One region of the Mixta mediterraneensis genome, then DNA from elsewhere that is predicted to be linked to it. Evidence: predicted binding sites of a transcription regulator. Region 1 holds the regulator's gene; each other region holds the start of a gene.

Region 1 (8,219 bases):
CAACTGGCGTGCCAGCAGGATGCCTGCCAGCACCGGGAACAGTGTGCCGGCCATGCTAAAAAAGGAGTCGGTAAACAACAGGCGTGAGCCTCGCTGGCGACCTTCATATATATGTGTAATCAGGAAAGTGCCAATCGACATGGTGATACCGCTGACCACGCCCAGTACGAACATACACAGCGAGAAGATGCTTAGATCGCGGCTGGTCATCAGACCTGCTACCGCCAGTATCATTAAGACAAAGCCAAAGATCAGCTGGCGTTTAAGGGGTACGATGACCATCAACCAGGCATTAAGGAAAACCGCCGCCAGAATACCGGCATTAAGAAAAGTAAAAGTGTTACTCATGCTGGAGATGGGGATCTGGAAATCTTTCGCAATATCACCCATTACCATGCCGGTAACGATCACCAGCGCGCCGGTAAGCGCATAAGAAAAAAAGCTGATCCAGGTAAGGCCTAAACGATTTCGGTTTGTCATATTTCTGCACCTGTTAAATACCGGAAGGTCGGTAAAAGTGTGAGAAAGTGTAAACGGAACGGTGCCCTTAATAAACAATCAATGAAAATCTGGATCTATTATTTCACTATTAATGTGATTTCAATCAATTAATGTCCGGCGTTTATCGATTACACCGTTTCGTTAATGCGCACGTAAATAAAGGTAAAACGCTGGCTCTTAGAATACATGCTCTTTACAATCAATCTCGTTTTGAGCTCGCTCTCCAAGGTAAGGAATCTTTTATGTTTAAACGTACTTTGACAGCGGCAGTTGCCCTGTTAGCGCTCTCCTCGGTTTCTGCCTCGGCATTAGCCGCTAAAGGCGATACACACATTCTGCTTACCACTTCTGCCGGTAATATCGAACTCGAACTGAACGATCAAAAAGCGCCGGTTACAGTGAAAAATTTCGTTGATTATGTAAATAGTGGTTTCTACAACAACACTATTTTCCATCGCGTGATCCCTGGTTTTATGATTCAGGGCGGCGGTTTTACGACTGATATGCAACAGAAGCAGACCAACGCGCCTGTTAAAAATGAAGCAGACAATGGCCTGCGTAATCTGCGCGGTACCATTTCTATGGCGCGTACAGCAGATAAAGACAGCGCTACCAGCCAGTTTTTCCTGAACGTGGCAGATAACGCTTTCCTTGATCACGGTCAGCGTGATTTTGGTTATGCGGTATTTGGTAAAATAGTGAAAGGGATTGAAGTGGCAGATAAGATTTCTCAGGTCCCAACCAAAGACGTTGGTCCATACCAGAATGTGCCAACAAAACCGGTCGTTATCCTTTCTGCAAAAGTTCTGCCTTAACACTTCTAACGCCATCGACAGATGGCGAATATTGCCACGCCTCCGGCAAAGGAAAATTTTGCTCTTATACTTAGGGCAAAACGCAGCCAGGAGGCGACATGGCAAACAAACTCACCGAGAAACAAAAATCGACGCTCTGGCAACAGCGGCGCGCAGCCTGCTATCAGGCCAGCTGTCGGCTGGAAGGCTTAGTGCTAAATGAACCCGCACTAAAAGGCGAAGATGCTCAGACGCGACTGGAATCGCTGAGGAGACAGTATGGCCAATAACGCTGCCGTTATCCGCGATCCCTACCTGTGGCACAACGAGGATGTGTTGAAAAATCGCCTTGATATTTATGATGCCGTTCAGCTGCGTAAAGCGGAGTTAAGCTTCAGCGCTACACGCCTTGCCACGCTTGAACTGGGCGCAAGTACCCTGGGCCTGCCTTATCTTTGCCATATTCATCGTACCCTTTTCCAGGATGTCTATAGCTGGGCCGGGGAGTTACGAACCATCGATATCTGGCGCGACGATATGCCGTTTTGCCATTTTGAATATATCGAAAAAGAGGGCAATACGCTGATGAGCGCGCTGGAAGAAGAGAAAGGTTTAGCCGATCTGGGGGCGGAACAGTTTGTACAGCGTATCGCACACTACTATTGCGAAATCAATATGTTGCATCCGTTCCGTGAAGGCAATGGTCGCGCCCAGCGCATCTTCTTCGAACAGCTGGCGCTGCATGCGGGGTTTTTGCTCGACTGGGGTAAGGTTGAGACGGAAAACTGGGCTGCCGCAAATCAGGCTGGCGCTTCCGGTGATTTGAAACGGCTTGAACAGGTATTTGCGAAAATAGTGAGCGAAGCGGGGTAAAAGCGTAGAATGGCGGCGCTTTCAACCACTCTGGATGGGCTATGCTGCTGCTTATCGACAATTACGACTCGTTCACCTGGAATCTCTACCAGTATTTTTGCGAGTTTGGCACGGAAGTTCGCGTTGTGCGAAACGATGCCATCACGCTGGAAGAGATGAACGCCTTACCGTTGACGCACCTGGTTATTTCCCCTGGGCCGTGCACGCCGGATGAATCTGGCATTTCGCTGGCAGCCATTCGCCATTTTGCCGGACGCATACCGGTGCTTGGTGTTTGTCTTGGTCATCAGGCCATTGCGCAGGCGTATGGCGCGAAAGTGACGGGTGCGCGTCAGGTGATGCACGGTAAAACGTCTGCGATTCAGCACACCAACCGCGGCGTATTCCGCAACCTGAACAATCCACTTACCGTTACGCGCTATCATTCGTTAATCGTGCAGCGCGATACCTTGCCGGATGATTTTGAAATCACCGCCTGGAGTCTGCGCGACGGACAACTGGATGAAATTATGGGATTCCGTCATAAAACCCTGGCGCTGGAAGGCGTGCAGTTCCACCCCGAGAGTATTCTTAGCGAGCAAGGCCATCAGCTGCTGCGCAATTTCCTTAATCAGTAAAGTTATGTTTGCCTTTAATTGATTTTTTATGCATATTTTATGATTATTATCTCGCATTGGCTCAACAGCTAATCAAATGAGGTCGTCAATGGCAGCGGAAAAAATTGCGGTAACGCGGGAAACATTCGATAACGTCATTTTGCCTGTTTATGCACCGGCACAGTTCGTGCCGGTGAAAGGCAAGGGCAGCCGCGTATGGGATCAGCAAGGCAAAGAATATATCGATTTCTCTGGCGGGATCGCGGTCACCGCGTTGGGCCATTGTCACTCGTCGCTGGTAGAAACCCTGAAAAGCCAGGGCGAAACGCTGTGGCATACCAGCAACGTGTTCACTAACGAACCGGCGCTGCGGCTTGCCAGTAAATTAATCCATGCCACTTTTGCTGAGCGCGTGTTCTTTGCAAATTCAGGCGCAGAAGCAAACGAAGCCGCGTTTAAGCTGGCGCGTTATTACGCTTACAAACGGCACAGTCCGTTCAAAAGCAAAATTATCGCTTTCCATAATGCTTTTCATGGCCGCACGCTGTTCACCGTGTCGGTTGGTGGGCAGCCAAAATATTCGGACGGCTTTGGTCCAAAGCCCGCAGATATTGTGCATGTCCCCTTCAACGATCTGGATGCAGTAAAAGCCGTTATTGATGATCACACCTGTGCCATCGTGGTTGAGCCGATTCAGGGCGAAGGCGGGGTGATGCCGGCGACGCAGGAATTTATGCAAGGTCTGCGCGAACTGTGCGATCAGTATCAGGCGCTGCTGGTGCTGGACGAAGTGCAAAGCGGCATGGGACGCAGCGGTAAACTGTTTGCCTATGAACATTACGGCGTGATGCCGGATATTCTGACCTCAGCAAAAGCGCTGGGCGGCGGTTTCCCGGTAAGTGCGATGCTGACTACCAATGAAGTTGCTTCTACCATGGCGCCAGGCGTACATGGTACGACTTACGGCGGCAACCCGCTGGCGTGTGCGATTGCCGAAACGGCGCTGGACATCATCAATACGCCGGAGGTGTTACAAGGCGTAGAGACCCGTCGTCAGCAATTTGTCGAAGCGCTGAAAGCCCTTGATGCTCAGCAGGATCTGTTCTCTGATATTCGTGGTAAAGGTCTGCTAATTGGCGCGGCGCTGAAACCGCAGCATGCAGGTAAGACGCGCGATATTCTGCATGCCGCTGCGGCAGAAGGCGTAATGATTCTGGTTGCGGGGACGGATGTGATCCGTTTCGCGCCGTCGCTGGTCATTGAACCAGACGTGATTGCCGAAGGTATGCAGCGCTTTGCCAAAGCGGTGGAGAAGGTGCTTAGCGCCTGATTTAGCTTTTTCTTAAATGCCTGACCAGCCAGCGACCATGTTGTGGCCGCTGGCTCCATGCCAGAGACGAAATGGTATGCATCACATTCAGGTGTCCCAAAATGCGTTTTACATGCTGCTCCACAACCGTAATCGGCCCTTCATTGATATTTTCCGCCTCCTGTAGCACGTTGGTTTGTGAACCGTTACCGTCATATTCCAGCCGCTGCTGGCAGCGTTGCAATGCAATCTCGCACGACTGTAAATAGCGTTCCGCCAGCGCGGGTGTCAGCATAGTATGCTCGCGCGCGAGAATGGTCATGGCGTTGATGTGTTCTACAATGAACTGGCTATGCGTTACCCACATTCGCATATCTTTCAAATATTGAGAGTTGAAACCCGGCTCCTGCATCGCCTGATTCAGCGAGTTAAAGAGTGCATTGTGTGCCTGATTGACCAGTACGCGCTGATAAGCCAGCTTTTCAGCTGACTGTTCCGGGCCAAGCAACATGCGTAGTGCATCCTGATACGTTTCCAGCGCATCATGCGCGTTCTGGCGCAGCAAGCCGCTTTGCCACTGTGGCCAAAGCCACACCATGCCACCAAAGGCGATCAGGCAACCCATCAGGGTATCCATCAGTCGTGGTAGCAGGAACTGTGCGCCATTCAGCGACAGCGGTTGCAGTGAATATACCGCTGTGACGGTAAAACCAATGGTCGCCCAGCCATAAAATTTACGGGTAAACAGGTAACTGACGAAGGTGATAACGAGCATGATAAGCAGCACCAGCGATTCCGGTACGGCGAAGCGCAAAGTGGCAGCGGCAATCACTAAACCGGCAAATGTGCCGAGCGCGCGGTGTTGAATGCGTACCCGCGTAGCGCTGTAGCTATTCTGACTCACGAACATAATGGTCATCAGAATCCAGTAAGGTTTAGGAATATTGAAAAACATGGCCAGTGCGCTGCCCAACATCAGCATAACGGCAAAGCGGCCAGCAGTGCGCAGTGCAGCAGACTTGAAATTCAGATAACTACGCAGGGCGGGCAACAGCGGCAGGTGACGCTGACGATCGGCCATCAGGTCGCGCTGATAGAGTGGTTTTTGCGTGCGCAGGACGCGCGCGATACGGTTGAAATGATAAAGACAAAAGTTACCGACCGGGTTATCAGGGTGCTGGCGTGCAATTTTTTCCAGCGCGCCGAGCTGTTTATCCATGGCAAAGCGGTCGGGCAGTTGATGATAAAGAATGTTATCCGCCAGCACCCGAAGCCGGGACGAAATGGTTCTGGCATTCCAGCGGATCACCGCTTCCGCATGACTCTGCTCCACCAGCTTTTGCACCTCTTCCGGTTGATGCAGGCTGACAGAGATATGCTCCTGCAAATCCAATGCAACCTGAAAGGAACGCTTCAGGCGTTTATGGCTTTCATCGCCATTGGCCGACAACATATGCATCTGTTGATAACAGATGTTAATCAGATCGACCACTTTTTGTTGACGCGCCAGCAGCGGCGGCAACGCTTTTTCTGGATCGACGAATTGCGTCAGTAGCGTGTATTTCGCGTCGCAGTAATCGGCCAGCTCGCGATAGACCAGACTCAGGCTTTCACGCATCGGCTGCTCTTTCCACAGCCAGAACCAAAACCAGTTGAACAGGCCGTACCACAGCGTACCGCCAATATAGAGCAACGGCGGAACATACATCGGCATACGTCCCATCAGGCTCAGTGTGAAAATGGCGGCAATTAGCGAACCGGGCAGTAAACGCCCATGAAGCGGGCTGATTTCACCCGTCACGCCGAGCAATAAGGGTATGACAAGCAGAATGGCGGGTAGCGGAACGCCTTTCAGTGTCAGAAACTGCATAAGAAAACTGCCGAGCGCAAACAGGCTGCCGCCGACAATCAGGCGCTTAAAGAAGCGTTTATGGGGAGTATCGAGGCCAGCAATATTGCAGCAGGCAGGCACCAGCGAGAACAGCAGTCCCTTTTGCAGATCGCCAAACAGCCAGCCGAGTGCAACGGGCACGCAAAGGACCAGCGTCTGCCGCAGGGCGTAGTTAATTTCCGGATGATAGATGATTCGACGCCACATCAGCTCAGCGCAAATAATAACGGCGTGATGTTGCCATCACGCCGGGAGTGACAGGAATTAGCGGGTGCCGTAAACGACGATGGTTTTGCCGTGTGCTGAGATCAGGTTCTGATCTTCCAGCATCTTCAAAATACGGCCCACGGTTTCACGTGAGCAACCAACGATTTGGCCAATTTCCTGACGAGTAATTTTAATTTGCATGCCGTCGGGATGCGTCATGGCGTCTGGCTGTTTGGCCAGATTAAGCAGCGTTTGCGCAATGCGTCCGGTAACGTCAAGGAAAGCGAGGTTACCCACTTTTTCTGACGTTACCTGTAAGCGACGCGCCATCTGCGACGACAGTCGCATCAAAATATCCGGGTTTACCTGAATCAACTGACGAAATTTCTTGTAGGAAATTTCTGCCACTTCGCACGCGGTTTTCGCACGTACCCAGGCGCTACGTTCCTGACCTTCTTCAAACAGGCCAAGCTCGCCAATAAAATCGCCTTGATTCAAATAGGAGAGAATCATCTCTTTGCCTTCTTCATCTTTGATCAGAACCGCAACGGAACCTTTCACGATGTAGTAAAGCGTTTCAGCCTTTTCACCTTGGTGAATCAGCGTACTTTTGGATGGATATTTGTGAATATGGCAATGGGACAGGAACCATTCGAGTGTAGGGTCTGTTTGCGGTTTGCCGAGAACCATTCGCTATTATCCTCTGTTGTAATCGTGCCCAAAATACAGGGGACAATTTCCCTGTCAGGCGATGAAAGCTTCAAGCATTTTCCATTCTGGAAATTATTCGGGCTGCATTTGGCGCATGGCGCTTAATTCTTCCCGGCTTCGTCATCAGGTGACGAAAAATATTTTCAGCTCTGTTTGTAACACAGCTTTTGCCGACTGTCTTGTGTTGTCTCGCTTCAGCAAAGGGCGGATTTCTCTGGATTGCTGTTTACCAGGTGAAAGCGTACTCTGACGCAAATGATCAGGTTATGGAGGCTATATCATGCAGGCAAGAGTGAAGTGGGTTGAAGGTCTGACATTTCTTGGCGAATCGTCGTCGGGCCATCAGGTAGTGATGGACGGTAACGCTGGCGATAAAGCGCCCAGCCCGATGGAGATGGTGCTGATGGCAGCAGGGGGATGCAGCGCGATTGATGTGGTGTCCATTTTGCAGAAAGGCCGCAATGATGTAGTCGAGTGTGAAGTCAAACTCACTTCCGAACGTCGCGAAGAAGCGCCGCGTATTTTTACCCATATTAATCTGCATTTTATTGTGAGCGGCAAAGCGCTGGCTGACAAAGCGGTGGCGCGCGCTGTTGACCTTTCTGCCGACAAGTATTGCTCGGTGGCGATTATGTTAGGTAAAGGTGTGGAAATCACTCACAGTTATGAAGTGACAGAACTGTAGTTGCCGGAGGCCGATTTGTGGCCTCCCCCCTTATTCAATACGTTTGCCTTCCATGAGCCGTTTGACCAGCGGCCCCATAATTAACTCCATCGCCAGCCCCATTTTGCCACCCGGAACAACCAGGGTATTGATATGCGAGATGAACGATCCTTGCAACATCGCCAGCAGATAGGGGAAATCAATATCTTCAAGCGCCTGGAAATGGATAACCACAAAGCTTTCATCCAGCGACGGGATGCTGCGTGCGGCAAACGGATTTGACGTATCCACAGTGGGAACGCGCTGGAAGTTAATATGGGTGCGAGAAAATTGTGGCGTGATGAAGTTAATGTAATCTTCCATTGAGCGCACCACCGAATCCATTACGGCTTCACGAGAATGGCCGCGCTCGCTGGTATCACGTACCAGTTTTTGGATCCATTCCAGGTTCACAATCGGCACTACGCCAACCAGCAAGTCGACGTTTTCGGCCACGTTGTGTTGCGCGGTCATCACGCCGCCATGCAGCCCCTCATAAAACAGAATATCGGTATTGGCTGGCAGTGGCTGCCACGGCGTAAAGGTGCCGGGCACCTGATTCCACGGCACCGCTTCGTCATAGGTATGCAGGTATTTACGCGACTGACCCTGACCACTTTTACCATATTCAATA
Region 2 (8,219 bases), on a different contig from region 1:
ATACGGCGCAGGGTGCTGGCGCATCCCACCACGACCGCTGGCGCGCCATTCAGATCCCCTTCGGATAGTGACTTGATGATGATTTCCGGGCTAATGCCCGCCGGATCGCCCATCGTTACCGCAATAACCTTATTCACTCAACGTCTCCTCAATAAAACGAATGGCTGCTACCAGGGTGTTTTCGTCGCCAAAACCACCCGCTTTGGTCATCACCGGCAAGTTAAATTCACTGTTAAGCAGAACCCCGTGCGGCACACAGCCTGCTACCAGGCCCTGAATTTGAAATCCGCTGGCTCCAAGCGCCTGAGCGACGGCAATCGCCACATCGCCGCCAGAGAGATAAAGCGCATCTGGCTGGTATTGGTGCAGTAACCGACGGGTTAATTCACCTAAAAACTGGCAGATCGCCTCACCCAGTTGCTGACGCGTCAGGTTTTGCTGCTGACAAAGTTGATCAATTTCGTGCCGCTGCTGTGCGTGCTGACAGGTGCGAATGACGGTGTGCTGACCGGCACGCAACGCCGTCACGCTTTGCGCAATCCAGCCTGACGCTGAGGGCCAGACGGGTGACTGAAACAGCTGACGAACATCGATGTCGATCAGCGCTATGTCGCGCTGTTGCGCCAGCGTGCTGATTTGCTGCTGCGCACTGTTGCTCATCGATCCCACCACCGCTAATACCGCTCTGGCCGGTCGGGTAGAAAGGTGCGCAGCGAGCGCGTCACTCAAGCCTGCCGCGCCGACTAACAACGGCTTTTCCGCTAAACGCGCCGCCGCCTGCATCAGACGGGCAATATCGGCGTCCTGTTCGGCATCCACCACCACCACCCCGCCTAATTCAGCCAGCACGGCATCCAGGTGCTCGCTGCGCAGCGTGGCGAGATCAATCTGTGTGCCCGGCAGCTGGAGCTGCTGTAAAACATGGGCGCTGAGGATAGGCGTTTTGGGATCGCTGGCAAATTCGGTATCGGTTAACAACACATCGTTAAGATAAACCGCGCCGTTGCGCGTAGTGCGCCCCAGTCGCGGTACAGCGGGCACCACCAGTGCCAGTTGTCTGCCGCTGGCCGTCAGCACCGCCATGATTTCGGCCCCGACATTGCCGCGCAGCGTTGAATCGATCTTTTTATATAACCAGCCCTGAAACGGTTGATATTGCTTCACCACCTGGGTGATGCGCTCTGCCGCCTGCCCGGCGCTGATAGCCCGGCTGTCTGTGCTGATTACCCATACGTCTGCCGCTTCACTGTCATGCAGCGTATCGTTGCTGAACAGCACATGGACGCGAGCACCCGCCTGGGCAAATCCACTGCCCGCATCGTTTGCGCCGGTGAAGTCATCGGCAATCACTAGTACCGGCGTTTTCCATGACGATTGCGTCATTGTCTCTCCTGTCTCGGCTGTTTGCCGCTGAGGATGATTATATTCAATCACTATTGATTATATGTGAGCAAGATCAAATTAATCGAAATCAATATGCCCTATAAATTGAGCCACAGTAAGTGACTGCACTCGCACTGACATGAGCAAAAGCAATCATTCAGGTCAGAGACACAGTAATAAGGGTATGAAATGAATATCAACAGCACGGTTATTAGCGGTTACCAGGCGCTAAACGACATAAGGTATCTGCTGAACGGTAAGACGAAAGCATTGTTGGTTACCGATAAGAATATCGAGAGTATTCCGGCCGTTAAGACGCTCATCGCGCAACTGAAGCAGCAGATTGCTACCGTCAGCGTGGTAAACAACGTGCCGCCAGAGCCGAGCCAGCACGATGTGGCTGCCATTCTTAGCGCATTGCCTGCGCGTGACGTCGAGCTGGTGATTGGCGTTGGCGGCGGCAGCGTGCTAGACGTTGCTAAACTGCTGTCGGCGCTGTGTGTGGAGAACGCGCCTTCGCTGGACGCGCTGCTGGCGGGCGAAAAGCCGCTGCATCGCACCACGTCGCTGCTGATTCCTACCACCGCCGGAACCGGCTCCGAAGCGACGCCAAACGCCATTCTGGCGATCCCGGAAAATGCCACTAAAGTTGGCATCATTGCGCCCGTCATGCTGCCCGACGTTGTGGCGCTGGTGCCTGAACTCACTACCAGCATGCCTGCGCACATCGCTTCGTCTACCGGCATTGATGCGCTGTGCCACCTGATCGAATGTTTCACCGCTACCGTGTCGAATCCGGTGAGCGATAACTATGCACTGACTGGCATGAAGAAGCTGTTCGCAAATCTTGAAACCACCCTTAGCGAGCCGGGAAATTTGCAGGCGCGCCTCGAAATGTTGTGGGCGTCTTATTATGGCGGTGCGGCCATTGCCCACGCCGGGACGCATCTGGTGCACGCTATGTCTTATCCGCTGGGCGGTAAATATCACCTGCCGCATGGCGTTGCTAACGCCATTTTGCTGGCGCCGTGCATGCGTTTTGTCCGCCCTGCCGCAGTGAAAAAATTTGCTCAGGTTTACGATTTGTTGCCTGACGCGGATACGACGCTTGATCACGACGCGAAATCGCACGCGTTAGTGGATTACTTCACCGCCCTGGTGAAACGCCTGCAATTACCCGCCAGCCTGGAAGAGCTGGGCATTAGCCCGGATCACTTGCCTTATTTAGTAGAAGCCGCGCTGGATGTGCAACGCCTGATGAAAAATGTCCCGATGGCCGTTTCTGCCAACGATGTGCGTGACGTTTATCTGACGCTGTTTCCTTCACACCAGGAACAACGAGGGGTCGTATGAGCAAGAAAATAGCTGGCGTATTAACCGCCATCGTCACCACTTTTGATCGTGATGGCGCATTTAATCCTGTCACCCAACGCGAACAGATAAAACGCCAGCTCAGCGCGGGCAACGGCATCTTCTGCGGTGGTACTAACGGCGAGTTTTTTGTACTGAACGAGCAGGAAAAAATCGCCGTTACGGAAACCTGCGTGGATGAAGTGAATGGCAGCGCGCCGGTTGTCGCGCACATTGGTGAAATTTCTACCCGCGAAACTATCCGTCTCGGCAAGCAAATCGCCAGGCTGGGCGTTGATGCGGTATCGGTAATTACGCCTTATTTCGTGCCGCTGAAGCAGGAAGAACTGATTTATCACTACCAAACGGTGGCCGACGCGCTCGATGTGCCGCTGTTTCTTTACAACATTCCGGCGCGTACCGGTAACACCCTGCAGCCCGATACGGTGCGTAAGCTGGCATCGCATCCGAACATCATCGGTATTAAAGACTCGGCAGGCAGCGATGAAAGCCTGAGCGGTTTCCTGAAAGCGGTACAGGATATTGAGAATTTCGATGTACTGAACGGCCCGGACTCGCTGATTCATCAGGGTTTCGTTGACGGTTGCTCTGCCTGCATCTCCGGGCTCGCCAACGTTGCGCCGAAAGAGATTAACGCTATCTGGGCCCGCTTTCATGCGGGTGATGTGGAAGGTTCACGTCTGGCGCAAGAAAGCGTAACTGGCCTGCGTACCGATCTGTACAGCGTGGGTTTCTCACCGGCTGCAGCGAAAAAAGCCGTCACGCTGCTCGGCTACGATGTGGGCGAAAGCCGCTATGCGGTGCACTTCAGCCCCGACGACGTGCAAAAGATTCGCCAGATTGTGAATCAGTACCTGCAGTAATGGCCGTCAGGGCAGCTTCTGCCCTGGTCCCAACGGGGCGCGTGATGACGCCCTGACCTGACACCGCATACTCCCGCGTGTGGCATTGATCGTTCATCACCTGAATTACGCATTGTTCGCCTGTCCAGACAAGGCATCGAATATCACCTTTGAATCCTACCGGCTGGATGAGAACGAACCCGATGGTCGCCATCCACCCGAATTATCGAGGTCATGATGAATGCATTTTCAACGGAGAGTACCCTGCTGATCGTCGGCATGGTTGTCGCTTACATTCTGTTTACCACCTGGCTTACATGGCGGCTGCGTAGCAAAAGCAGCGGTGACTTTATGGAAGGATCGCGCGCCATGCCAGCGTTTATCGTTGGTATTATGCTGATGTCGGAATACATCGGCGCCAAATCAACCATCGGCACGGCGCAAGCGGCGTTTGAAGATGGTTTCGCCGCCTCCTGGTCAGTGATTGGCGCGGCGATTGGCTTCCCGCTATTTGGTCTGATTCTGGTGAAGCGCATCTACAATACCGGCAAAATCACCATTTCTGGCGCAATTGCCGAGAAGTACGGTAATTCAACCAAAAACATCATTTCGCTCATCATGATTTATGCGCTGCTGCTGGTAAACGTAGGCAATTACATCAGCGGTGCAGCGGCCATTTCAACCGTGTTGAAAATCGATCTGACGCAAGCCGCTTTTATCACCGCAGTGGTCAGTACCTTTTACTTTGCCTTTGGCGGTATGAAGGGTGTCGCCTGGGTTACCTTACTGCACAGCGCCCTGAAGTATGCCGGCATTCTGATTATCCTTTGCGTGGCGCTGCACATGACCGGCGGTATTGCGCCGATGATGCAAAAAATGCCTGATTTTTACTGGACGTGGGACGGTCACGTGGGTGCCAGCACCATTGTGGCGTGGTTGATTGGTACTATCGGCTCGATCTTCTGTACCCAGTTTGTTATTCAGGCCATCTCGTCAACCAAAGATGTGAAATCGGCGAAGCGTGCGACCTGGGTGGCCTTCTTCTTCTGTCTGCCGATTGGTCTGGCGATGGCGTTGATTGGCGTGGCGGCGAAGTTTGCCCACCCTGACATTAAGAGCCTGTATGCGCTGCCGGTGTTTCTGCAGGACATGTCGCCATGGCTGGCGGCCATTGTGACCACATCGCTGGTGGCGTCGATCTTTGTCAGCGTCGGCACCGTGGCGCTGGCGGTTGCCTCGCTGGTGGTAAAAGATTTTTATGTGCCGTACCGCAATCCCACGCCAGAACGTGAATTCAAAATGACGCGCTGGATCTCTATCGCCATCGGCTTTTTCCCGCTGCTGTTTGTGCTGTTCTTCCCGGAAGTGCTGAAGCTGTCGTTTTTCACCCGCGCGATTCGTCTGTCGATTACCGTGGTGGCAATCATGGCGTTCTATCTGCCGTGGTTTAAGAGTACGCGTGGTGCAAATGCCGGTCTGATTGGTGCCTGCGTGGTGACGTCTGTGTGGTTCATCCTCGGTAACCCGTTTGGCATCAACAATATGTACGTCGCGCTGACTACGCCGGCGATCATCATGGTGATCGATCGCTGCATCCCGTCACGTCAGTCGCAGCACAACACGCAACATAATGCACAAAAAAGTGGAGCTTAAAATGACTCAGGAAACCGTCACCGTAGAGCGCACCGGCCAGGTCGCACCCCATCCGCAGGATGCCGCGCAGCAGGTCGCGATGCTGCCTTCACACTGCGTACAAAATCATGCTGCAAATTTGTTGCCACTGCCGAATGGCGATCTGCTTTGTTTCTGGTTTGGTGGCACTCAGGAAGGGATTGCGGATATTTCAGTGTGGTGTTCGCGGTTGGTCAATGGCAGCAAACAGTGGAGTGATGCTGAAAAGCTGTCGGACGATCCCAGCCGATCAGAGCAAAATCCCGTACTGTTCCTCGATCCTGATCAGGTGTTGTGGCTAATGTGGACGGCACAAAAATCGGGCAATCAGGACACCGCGATCGTGCGTTATCGACAGTCACGTGACTTTGGTCGCAGCTGGGGCGCCATTGACACGCTGCTGGATAAACCCGGCACCTTTATCCGTCAGCCAATGATCGTGCTGCCTAATGGCAACTGGCTGCTGCCAGTGTTTTACTGCCTGACACAGCCGGGCGAAAAATGGGTGGGCAGTTATGACGTCAGCGCCGTGAAGATTTCTGAGGATAAAGGCCAGACCTGGCGTGATGTTGCCGTACCTGACAGTATCGGCTGCGTGCACATGAACGTTACATTACTGGATGACGGTTCGCTGCTGGCGCTGTATCGCAGCCGCTGGGCCGATCATATTTATCAAAGCCGTTCTATCGATCATGGCGAAAGCTGGAGCGCGCCACAGCCGCTGTCATTGCCCAACAACAACTCATCGATTCAGGTTACCACCCTGCGCAACGGCCATCTGGCGCTGGTATTCAACGCCATGAGCGCCGAAGGAGCCAGCGAGCGTCGTCTGTCGCTGTATGACGAGATCGAAGATGATGACGATGATGTTGCCGTAGCGGTGGCCGTTGAACCGGTGGTGCGTTCCGGTCGCAGCGCGTTCTGGGGAGCGCCGCGTGCGCCAATGACGCTGGCGATCTCTCGCGATGGCGGTAAAAGCTGGCCGTTGCAGCGCAATCTGGATGAGGGCGATGGCTATTGCATGACTAACAATTCGCAGCAGAAGTTAAACCGTGAGTTCTCATACCCCAGTATTAAACAGGGCGCAGACGGCGAGTTGCATATCGCTTACACCTATTTCCGCCAGGCGATTAAATATGTGCGTGTGAAGGAGTCCTGGGTACAAGGCGGTGACGCGTGATGGCTAAAACGGCGCTGGTCACCGGCGCCAGCTCGGGCATCGGTCAGGCAATTGCTAGCACGTTGCTGGCACAGGGCTGGCAAGTGATCGGCCTGAGCCGTTCGGCGATTCAGCACGAGCATCCGGCGCTACGCACTTATCAGGTAAATATCAGTGACGCCACAGCGCTGCAGACGTTACTGGCACAGCTGCCTGTACCGCAAGCCGTGGTTCATGCTGCTGGAATGATGCAGGCCGCACCGCTGGGCGAACTGGATTTGAACGCCAGCGCGCGATTGTGGCAGTTACATATCGCGGCGGCGGAACAGCTGGCGAACCATTACGCTCCGCAAATGCAGCCAGGCGGCAGGATGGTACTGCTCGGCAGCCGCACCTCACGTGGTGCGGCCGGTCGAAGCCAGTATGTTGCCACCAAGTCGGCGATGGTGGGCATGGTACGGAGCTGGGCGGCAGAACTGGCGCCGCGCGGCGTTACGGCAAATATTGTGGCGCCGGGCGCAACGGAAACGCCGATGCTAAAACAGCCGGGACGAGAGAGCTCGCCGCCCAAATTGCCGCCGATTGGTCGCTATATCCAGCCGCAGGAAGTGGCTGAAGTGGTGAATTTTTTATTGTCGCCCGCTGCGGCAGCGATTACCGGTCAGGAGCTGGTGATATGCGGCGGCGCATCGCTCCTCTGAATGCAGGGGCGGTGCAAGCCGCTCAGTTTTTGCTGCCGTATTGCTGCAAAAACTGACGATAAGCGGCGATCACCGCCAGAAAATCTTCGACGCCACAGAATGACAGGCTCTCTTCGTCGTAATAATTCATGCCCTCTTCCATGCCATCATCTTCCAGCGCCAGCAGGTTGGCACGAATCATCACCTCTTCTTCATCCAGCAAAAGCGTGTATTCGCTGCCGATGCGCTGCCATTGCCGCACGCTTCCCTTTACATCCTCAGCGGCGGCCTCGACTTCATCCAGTAAGCCGGGATCATTTCGGACCTCTTCATTGAACCAGTGACCGACCGCTTCGTGATCCATCGACATGCGCACCTTTATCTGGCCCGTCACATCGCGTAAGAACTCATATTCCATCGCCTTTTCCTCTCAACGTTGTTGCGTCACGTTGCTTTCTCTGAGTGTTAGCGCTGACTCAGCAACAAAGTGTGACAAGGCGCGCATTATTACAGGCTATGCGGCGAAATCCAGTTTTTCCTGGCGATACCCCGCCTGCTCTGGACGAAAAAAAAGGGCGAATCGTCGCCCCTTTTTGCTTCCTGTGAGGGATCAAACCGCAGTCTGGAAAATCACACCGTCGGCTTTTTCAGTGTACTGATTTAACTGGTCGAAGTTGAGGTAGCGGTATGTGTCGCTGGCAGTTTTATCCACCTGCGCCATAAACTGCTGATATTCGTCCGGGGTAGGCAATTTGCCTAACAGTGACGATACCGCAGCCAGCTCTGCTGACGCCAGGAAGACGTTCGCGCCGGTGCCCAGACGGTTCGGGAAGTTACGGGTGGAAGTCGATACCACCGTTGCGCCATCCGCTACACGCGCCTGGTTACCCATGCACAGTGAACAGCCGGGGATCTCGATACGCGCGCCGCTCTTACCAAACACGCTGTAATAGCCCTCTTCTGTCAGCTGAGCCGCATCCATTTTAGTTGGCGGAGCCACCCAAAGACGCGTCGGCAACTGACCTTTATGGCTGTCGAGCAATTTACCCGCCGCACGGAAGTGACCAATGTTGGTCATACACGAACCGATGAACACTTCGTCAATTTTCTCGC
Region 3 (8,219 bases), on a different contig from region 1:
TGTAATCTGGATCGCGCATTAACACAACTGAAAGATTACCAGCCGGTAGGCCAAAGAACCGGTTGTACGCATGCTGCGGCGTGGGTGATGCCAAACGGCGATCTGGCGGGCGGGAGTGAAGACGTAGGGCGTCACGTAGCGCTGGATAAGCTGCTGGGTTATCGCAGTCAGACGCACTGGGCGCAGGGCGCGGTACTGGTTTCCAGCCGGGCCAGCTATGAAATGGTGCAAAAGTCTGCGATGTGCGGCGTTGAAATCGTATTTGCCGTGTCTGCCGCCACGCGCCTCGCGGTTGACGTGGCCGAGCGCTGTAATTTAACGCTGGTCGGCTTTAGCAAGCCGGGACGTGCCACCATCTATACCCATCCTCGGCGGCTGATTTAAACTCCCCCACACCTGCGGCACACTTTTCTGTAACGTATTTAACGCCGTAGCGCACCCGTCGGGAAAAACCCCGTATTTAGTGGGGTATTGATTACCCTTTTATGGATCATGAATTTAACTATAATGATTCGACTGCTTACGCGGCACGCTCACACGCAAGTGCTGCTCAAACACTAAATGGAGAGGAAGAACATGAGTTATTCACTGCCATCCCTGCCTTACGCATACGACGCACTGGAACCGCATTTCGACAAGCAGACGATGGAAATCCATCACACTAAACACCACCAGACCTACGTTAACAACGCCAACGCGGCGCTGGAAGGCACAGAATTTGCTGATCTGCCGGTTGATGAGCTGATCACTAAACTTGATCAGCTGCCAGCAGACAAAAAAGGCCCACTGCGTAACAACGCGGGCGGTCACGCTAACCATAGCCTGTTCTGGAAGGGCCTGAAAACCGGTACTACATTACAGGGCGACCTGAAAGCGGCAATCGAAAAAGATTTCGGTAGCGTTGAAAAATTCCAAGAAGAGTTCGAGAAAGCCGCCGCAACCCGTTTCGGCTCTGGCTGGGCGTGGCTGGTTAAAAAAGGTGACAAACTGGCTGTGGTTTCTACCGCAAACCAGGATAACCCACTGATGGGCGAAGCAGTTGCTGGCGTCTCTGGCTTCCCAATCCTTGGTCTGGATGTGTGGGAACATGCTTACTATCTGAAATATCAGAACAAGCGTCCTGACTACATCAAGGCATTCTGGAATGTGGTTAACTGGGACGAAGCAGCCGCACGTTTCGCTTCAGCTAAATAATTTAACATTACGTTAAATTCACCATAATAAACCGATGGAAGCCATTTCATCGGTTTTTTATTACAGGTTTAACGGCAGTTTACTTTCTATCGTCGCTTATTAAACCAAAAATAAACAATTAATCGTTTTTGACTCTGTAAGCTCTCATTTATGGTGGCATTAACGCGCCGTTGATAATTCTCACCGTACGCTAAGCGTCATTATCACTTCAGGGTGTGACGCTATCATGTCGATGATTACTGCTTATGAGACGAATATTGATTCGCCCGCTTCGCTGTTTTTCCCGTTAGTTAGCGGAAAACAGGTTCCGGATAAACTATGGCTGAGTAAACGCTTCCGCATGAAGTTTGTGTTAAGGACGCTAATAGCGCCGGTCACGACGCTGCGCTACTTACATCGGCTTTCCCGGCTACCGCAAATTGCGCAGTTAATGAACCAGCAAGGGCTGTTGCCTGCCAAGCTGCACCGTCCCTATCTGCGTGCCGGAATCAGCGTGGCGGCGCGAGCGCAGGCGATTATCGACCATTATCAGTTTATGCAGCAGCTGGAAAACCCGATGTTGCGCCAGCTATTGCAAAGTCCGGGTGATAATGTGATTGCGGCTTTTCAGGGCAAAAATAATGAAAGCTTTTTAATTAGCTGTAGCCCAGGATATTACGACCGTGAAGGGGAAGTCACATTAGTACTGCGTTATCAACAGCAGATTATTGCTTCCCTCTCTTTTTCAGTTATTAATGAAAAGCAACAACGCACCTTATTAATTGGTGGGTTACAAGGGCCAAGGAAAAATATTAACCATGAGGTTATTCGCGAGGCTACTAAAGCTGCACACGGCGTATTTCCCAAACGGCTGTTAATGGATGTCGTGTTTATTTTCGCGGAACAGTGTGGCGTGCAAAAAATTGCCGCCGTGGGCGACGATACGCATGTTTTTCGCAGCCTGCGTTATCGTCACAGTAAAAGCGAACATTTTTTTGCCAGTTACAGTGAGTTCTGGCTGTCGCTAAACGGAGAGGAACGCGCAGACGGGATATTTACGCTGCCTTTAAGCCTGCCGCGTAAATCTCTGGAAGAGATTGCCAGCAAAAAACGCGCCGAATATCGCCGACGTTATGAACTGCTGGATGGCCTGGCGGAGCAGGTTTATGCCGCCGCCGGACAGCGTAAGGTCGATCAGGCCACAGCCTGATCGTCACTCAAAAGGCGTTTTTAGCGAAACCGGTCATGACCTGCAGACCCATTACGCGTCCCAGCGCGGTCATTGGATGCACCACAACCAGGCCGCGCACGCTTTTCTTCAGCGCGCCTAAGTTCGCTTGCTCTTTTTTGGTAATTTCGCGATGAAAGGGCAATTTTTGTAGTTTCTGCGCTTCTACACTCAGCTTCTCGACGCGCTGATTACGCAGGCGTTCAATCTCGGTAACCAGCGTTTCTTTCTCTTTTAACAGCGTGCCTAACTTCTCTGAATCACCCGACTCCAGCAGCTGCAGCTCTTTGCGATTCAGGGCGTCCAGCTGATCGCTAAGACGTTTGATTTCGTTCTTTTCTGGCTCTTTCATAAAACAACTCAAACTCATTGAGGAAAACAGGCAAAGGATACACCAAAATCGGGGCATATTCTCGATGTGGTTAGGACGATAACAGGCGCTAATGCGCCCGTTAAGCTTTAACTGGCAGGTTTCTTAAACGCTTGCTTCAGGCTGATGCGGGAAATCAGCTCCGTGAGCGACAGTACCATAGTGGAGCGCACCATCTGTAAATAGCGTAACTGCTGCATAGCACGCAGATCGACATCATCGGGATGGAATTCCGGCACCGGCGGCCATGCCGTTACGCAATGCAGCTCGCCAAATGGACCGAGAATTTCATCATCAGTAAAGCGATAATCGCCCGCATCATGATTTAATCCTTCGCGCAGCGCGAGCAGCAATTCACAATCTTCATACTCGTGGCGATTAATCACGCCCAGACCATAAATCAGCTTGAGCCGCACCGGCAATTCACCAAGCGGACCATCACCGAGCAGCAGTGGTTCAACGGCGTATTTCACAGCGTAATCGTCTTTACGAAATACCTGTAATACCAGCAGATTGACCGCTTCGGCTAACAGTTCAACGGCGGCGATCAGAAAGCTTCTCACCGAGCGACCGGCGTTCAGGCGCTCAAGCACCCGGTTCTCAAAAGCTTGCTTCTCTTCCATTATTGCCTGCATGGGTTTAATACTGCCGTCGGGCGCAGGCGAACTGCGCCCGGCTTGCATCGCTAACACGCGCGCATTATGCCATAGCGTTATATGCGCTCACTACCGAAGTCACCACCTCGCTGTCGGCCTCAAGGCCAGAAACCTGAGCCAGCGTGGCTTGTGGACCTTTTTCCTGTAATAACGTGGCGAGTTCTTGCGCTTGTGGATCCTGATCGCTGCGGTAATGCATAGCGGCAGCAATGCCCTGCACCAGATTAGCGTGCGGTAACTGGTATTCCAGCGTGCCCAGCGTTGGCTTGATCAGGCGATCCCCGGCGCTCAGCTTACGCAGCGGCTGGCGGCCTACGCGCTCAACGTCATCTTTCAGGTATGGATTTTCAAAACGACCCAGGATTTTCTGAATGTAAGCCGCATGTTTGTCGGCTTCAAAGCCGTAGCGTTTGATCAGCACCGCGCCACTTTCTTCCATTGCGCCTTTCACTACCGCACGGATTTTATCGTCCAGAATAGCATCACGAATGGTTTGATGACCGGCTAACTGACCGAGGTAGGCGGTAATCGCATGGCCGGTATTCAATGTGAAAAGCTTGCGCTCAACAAACGCCATCAGATTGTCGGTCAGCTCCATACCAGCAATCTCTGGCAGCGCGCCTTTGAACTGGGTTTTATCGACAATCCACTCGCTGAAGGTTTCAACGGTGACTTCCAGCGGATCGCTGCTGCCCGCTTCTGAAGGAGGCACGATACGGTCAACCGCAGAATCAACAAAACCGACATGCTGTTCCAGCCACGCGTGGTACTGCTCCGGCAGCGCTTTCAACACATGCTGTTTTAGCTGGCTGGTACCGCGCACCATATTTTCACAGGCAATGATATTTAACGGACGGCTATTCCCGCTGTCGCTACGTTTGGCCAGGCCTTTCGCCACGCTACCAGCGATGCGCTCAAGGATCTGCGGACCCACAGCCGTGGTAACCATATCAACCCCGGCAACCAGCGAAATAATATCCTCGCTGGCGCTGTTTACGGCGCTTACGTTTTTAACAATTTCGATTTTCGCCTGCTCGCCGACCACATGAACGGGATACTCATGACGCGCGTTTAGTGCATCCAGCACGACCTGATTGACGTCTGCAAATACCAGTTCGATGCCCGCATCGGCTAACAGTTTGCCAATGAAACCACGGCCGATGTTGCCTGCTCCAAAATGTAACGCTTTCATAAATTTGACCCATATCAAAAGACGAAAGGGCGAGCATGCCCGCCCCGGAATTCGGGGCGGGCTTACCCGCCCCAGGGAAAATAAACTGACTGAATTACGCGATAGCCGGACTGCCTGACAGCAGATCCAACACTTCCTGCACGCTGGTGGTATTGGCCAGCTTCTCAATGACCCGATCGTCGTCCAGCGCGTTGGTCAGGCTGGTAATCACCTGAATATGCTCGTTATTACGCGCAGCAATACCAATGACCAGACGGGCAATATCCTCTGCTTCCTCACCAAACTGCACACCAGCCGGATACTGGCAGAACACCACACCGGTTTTCAGTACGCGGTCCTTAGCTTCGACTGTTCCGTGAGGCACAGCAATGGATTCACCGAGATAAGTTGGCGTCAGTTTCTCACGTTCCAGCATCGCTTCGACATATTCTGGCTCAACGTAGCCGCCTTTCACTAACTGTTCGCCTGCAAAACGAATCGCCTGCTCTTTATTCGTTGCGCTCTGACCGAGAAAAACATTGTCGGCGCCCAGTTTGAACAGCTGCGCATTGCCTTCATCGTGGCTGTCGCTCACCGTTTGTGGTGTCGTTGCAGGCTTAGCTTCGCCACGATTGGCTGCGGCTAAACGCTCGGTCAGGGTGCTATACAGCGCGCTGTCGAGGAAGTTATTCAGCGAAATGTGCTGAGCATGAGGAGCCTGGCGAATCGCGCGTTCAGTTAAGTCGCGGTGAGTGATTACCAGATCCACATCACCCGGCAGGGCATTGATGGCGGTATTCGTTACTGACACATTGCTCAGACCGGCGTCCTGCACTTTCTTACGCAGCACGCCCGCACCCATTGCGCTGGAGCCCATGCCAGCATCACAGGCGACGATAATTTTACGCACATGATCCAGATCGACACTCATCGCATCGCTTGCCACTGCAGCACCACCCGCAACGCTCTGTCCTTTAGACTGGGCTTTCATGTCCTGCATACGGCGGGTTGCCGCTTCAATATCGTCCTCTTCTTTCACTTTGCTGGTTTTCAGCAGGATCGCTGATACAACAAAAGAAACCACGAAGGCCGCGATAATCGCTGCGATATTGGCAAAATAGGTACCTTTTGGCGTCATTGCCAATACCGCCAGGATAGAACCTGGTGAGGCGGGAGAAACCAGACCGCCTTTCAGCAGGGTCAGGGTAAACACGCCAGTCATACCGCCGAGGATAACCGCCAGCAGCAGGCGAGGCGCCATCAGCACGTAAGGGAAGTAAATTTCGTGGATACCGCCAAGGAAGTGGATAATCGCCGCACCGCCCGCAGACTGTTTTGCACTACCACGACCAAAGAACATATACGCCACCAGCACACCCATACCTGGGCCTGGGTTAGCTTCAATCAGGAAGAAAATAGATTTTCCGGCTTCGCTGGCCTGCTGGATGCCCAGCGGCGAGAAGATACCGTGGTTGATTGCGTTGTTAAGGAAAAGAATTTTTGCGGGTTCAACAAAGATGGACGTCAGCGGCAGTAAATTGTTCTGCACCATCAGGTTTACCCCGGCGGCGAGAATGTGCGACAGGCCTTCAACCAGCGGACCAATTGCCAGAAATGCCAGTAACGCCAACAACATACCGATAATACCGGCAGAGAAGTTGTTAACCAGCATTTCGAAACCGCTTTTGATCTTGCCATCAATGGCACGGTCAAATGATTTAATCGCCCAGCCACCCAGTGGACCCGCAATCATGGAGCCGAGGAACATCGGCATATCTGCGCCAACAATCACGCCCATGGTGGTGATCGCACCAACCACACCACCGCGATCGCCACCAACCAGACGCCCACCGGTGTAACCGATCAATAGCGGCAGCAGGTAGGTAATCATCGGCCCAACCAGTTTGGCCAGCGTTTCGTTTGGCATCCAGCCGGTTGGAATAAACAGCGCTGTGATGATACCCCAGGCGATAAACGCTCCGATGTTTGGCATCACCATATTACTCAGAAAACGACCAAAGCTTTGTACTCTGACCTTCACTGATGAGGACATAAACTCACCCCTTATTGAGACGCGCTGCAATAGGAGAGCGCGTTTGTTTTTGTTTAGCGACCATGGCGGGGAGCCGTTGGTATTACTGTATGCACGCGGACTCTACCACGCGAATATGACGCTGCGTAGCACCCAACCTAAATGTGATTAAGATCACGCACTTACGGGGTTACTGAGGGTTATTTAAGTGATATGGATCACAAAAAAAGGGTGTAGGGAAGCCATATTGGCGGCAATTTGAACGTATTCCGGGAAGGTGTGTGATTTAGATCACAATTAACAGAGGACGGTTTGTTTCATTTATGTGATTTAGATCACAAATATTTTTTGGTCAAAAATGCGCCAGATCACACTTTAGTCACGCAAGCTACGGGCTGGATAAAATCTGAAAGAAAGTGATGCGATAAAGGGCAGGGTAAGCGCGGCGGCTTACCCTGAATTTCAACTATTGAGAGCTAGCCTGCACGGCATTTTGTGCCTGCGTCAGCGCTTGTGCATTCGCTGATAGATTGCTCATCAGCGTATTATATTGCGTTGCCTGATCCTGGGTCGGAAATTGCACACCGCCATCGTTAAAACTCACGCGCGTGCCCTGCGTTTGCAGAAAGTCACCGGTTTGCACCGCGCCCTGGCTCAACGCCTGTAATTTAGGCAGCAGCGGAATCAGCAAGTTAGCGGGTTGTGTTACTACTTTGTCATACACGCTGTCGTAAACCTTTTTAAGATCGTCCGGCTGTTTTAATGCGGCCTTGCTGCTGTCGGCCTGCATTTTGGCGCTCTCGATCTGTTGCGTAACCATGACTAACGCGCCGTTGGCCTGACGCAATGAATCGCGGCGAGTGAGATAATCTTGCGGAACGCGAATCGCTGACAGCTCATCAACTACCGGGCGCATTCCTTGATCAACGGCTTTATTAGCCTGCTGCGAAAAACCATAAATGATGGCGTAATCACTGGCGAACTTACCGAAGCTCTGCTTTTGATTTTCGCTCAGACTCGGCAGATGTTCGCCGCTGCGCATCACGGTATTTTGTAGAAAATCGGTAAAGGCTTTACGCTGGTCGCCTTCTTTATCACCACATGCGGTGAGTTGCAGCACAATAAGCGCCCCAGCAAGTAATAGGCTGCTGCGCACCCAGAGGCGGGAAAGTCCTGAAGCCATGCGTTCAACTCCTGTTAGTAAACGGGCTGATGTCTAGGGAAGAATGGCCTAAAGAATAGAACAAACACGGGAGCGCACACAACGTGAAACCCGCGCGGTTACGTATTGTACGCACAACCTGCGCGTTCAGCCTTCTCCTTCAGCTGAACTGAATCCCAAAGCTTGCCCGTTCAGATTGTCAGGCAGCAGGCGCACCACAGGGCGTATCCGCGATCCTCTCCGCCTCCCCGCTGATACTCAATACACCAGCGCCTGGCCATCCTTACGGCTTTCAGTCGCGGCGATATAAAACCCTTGCGGATCGCGCACAATCACCTGTGCTCCACCAAAGTTATAGTTGCTTAGCGGATCTTCCAGCACTACGTTATGCCCCAGCCGACGCAGCGCGCTCAGCGTATTACGATCG

The links. The regulator CRP, encoded in region 1, controls carbon source genes, mostly activating them, when cyclic AMP is high. The targets are predictions, from matches to a motif close to ATGTGANNNNNNTCACAT.
Positions count from the first base shown of each region.
Region 2: the regulator CRP is predicted to act here: its motif matches at 1,445-1,462, upstream of QRY16_RS10290 (iron-containing alcohol dehydrogenase).
Region 3: the regulator CRP is predicted to act here: its motif matches at 6,910-6,927, upstream of QRY16_RS05780 (PTS mannitol transporter subunit IICBA).

Region 1 is NZ_JASUAZ010000020.1:6,047-14,265, reverse strand. Features, by position in the region: gene tsgA (MFS transporter TsgA) at 1-480, opposite strand, end outside; gene ppiA (peptidylprolyl isomerase A) at 744-1,316, shown strand; gene QRY16_RS13030 (FicA/YhfG family antitoxin) at 1,415-1,585, shown strand; gene QRY16_RS13025 (putative adenosine monophosphate-protein transferase Fic) at 1,575-2,168, shown strand; gene QRY16_RS13020 (aminodeoxychorismate/anthranilate synthase component II) at 2,210-2,785, shown strand; gene argD (bifunctional acetylornithine/succinyldiaminopimelate transaminase) at 2,874-4,094, shown strand; gene QRY16_RS13010 (YccS/YhfK family putative transporter) at 4,096-6,171, opposite strand; gene crp (cAMP-activated global transcriptional regulator CRP) at 6,229-6,861, opposite strand; gene QRY16_RS13000 (OsmC family protein) at 7,163-7,567, shown strand; gene QRY16_RS12995 (phosphoribulokinase) at 7,598-8,219, opposite strand, start outside.
Region 2 is NZ_JASUAZ010000013.1:13,987-22,205, reverse strand. Features, by position in the region: gene QRY16_RS10300 (D-threonate 4-phosphate dehydrogenase) at 1-137, opposite strand, end outside; gene dtnK (D-threonate kinase) at 130-1,383, opposite strand; gene QRY16_RS10290 (iron-containing alcohol dehydrogenase) at 1,573-2,736, shown strand; gene QRY16_RS10285 (dihydrodipicolinate synthase family protein) at 2,733-3,617, shown strand; gene QRY16_RS10280 (sodium:solute symporter family protein) at 3,834-5,249, shown strand; gene QRY16_RS10275 (sialidase family protein) at 5,251-6,447, shown strand; gene QRY16_RS10270 (SDR family NAD(P)-dependent oxidoreductase) at 6,447-7,127, shown strand; gene yacL (protein YacL) at 7,150-7,524, opposite strand; gene acnB (bifunctional aconitate hydratase 2/2-methylisocitrate dehydratase) at 7,717-8,219, opposite strand, start outside.
Region 3 is NZ_JASUAZ010000005.1:129,156-137,374, reverse strand. Features, by position in the region: gene fdhD (formate dehydrogenase accessory sulfurtransferase FdhD) at 1-384, shown strand, start outside; gene sodA (superoxide dismutase [Mn]) at 577-1,194, shown strand; gene QRY16_RS05800 (VirK/YbjX family protein) at 1,421-2,383, shown strand; gene QRY16_RS05795 (YibL family ribosome-associated protein) at 2,391-2,753, opposite strand; gene mtlR (mannitol operon repressor MtlR) at 2,861-3,454, opposite strand; gene mtlD (mannitol-1-phosphate 5-dehydrogenase) at 3,471-4,619, opposite strand; gene QRY16_RS05780 (PTS mannitol transporter subunit IICBA) at 4,714-6,651, opposite strand; gene QRY16_RS05775 (DUF3053 domain-containing protein) at 7,097-7,813, opposite strand; gene QRY16_RS05770 (gamma-glutamyltransferase family protein) at 8,051-8,219, opposite strand, start outside.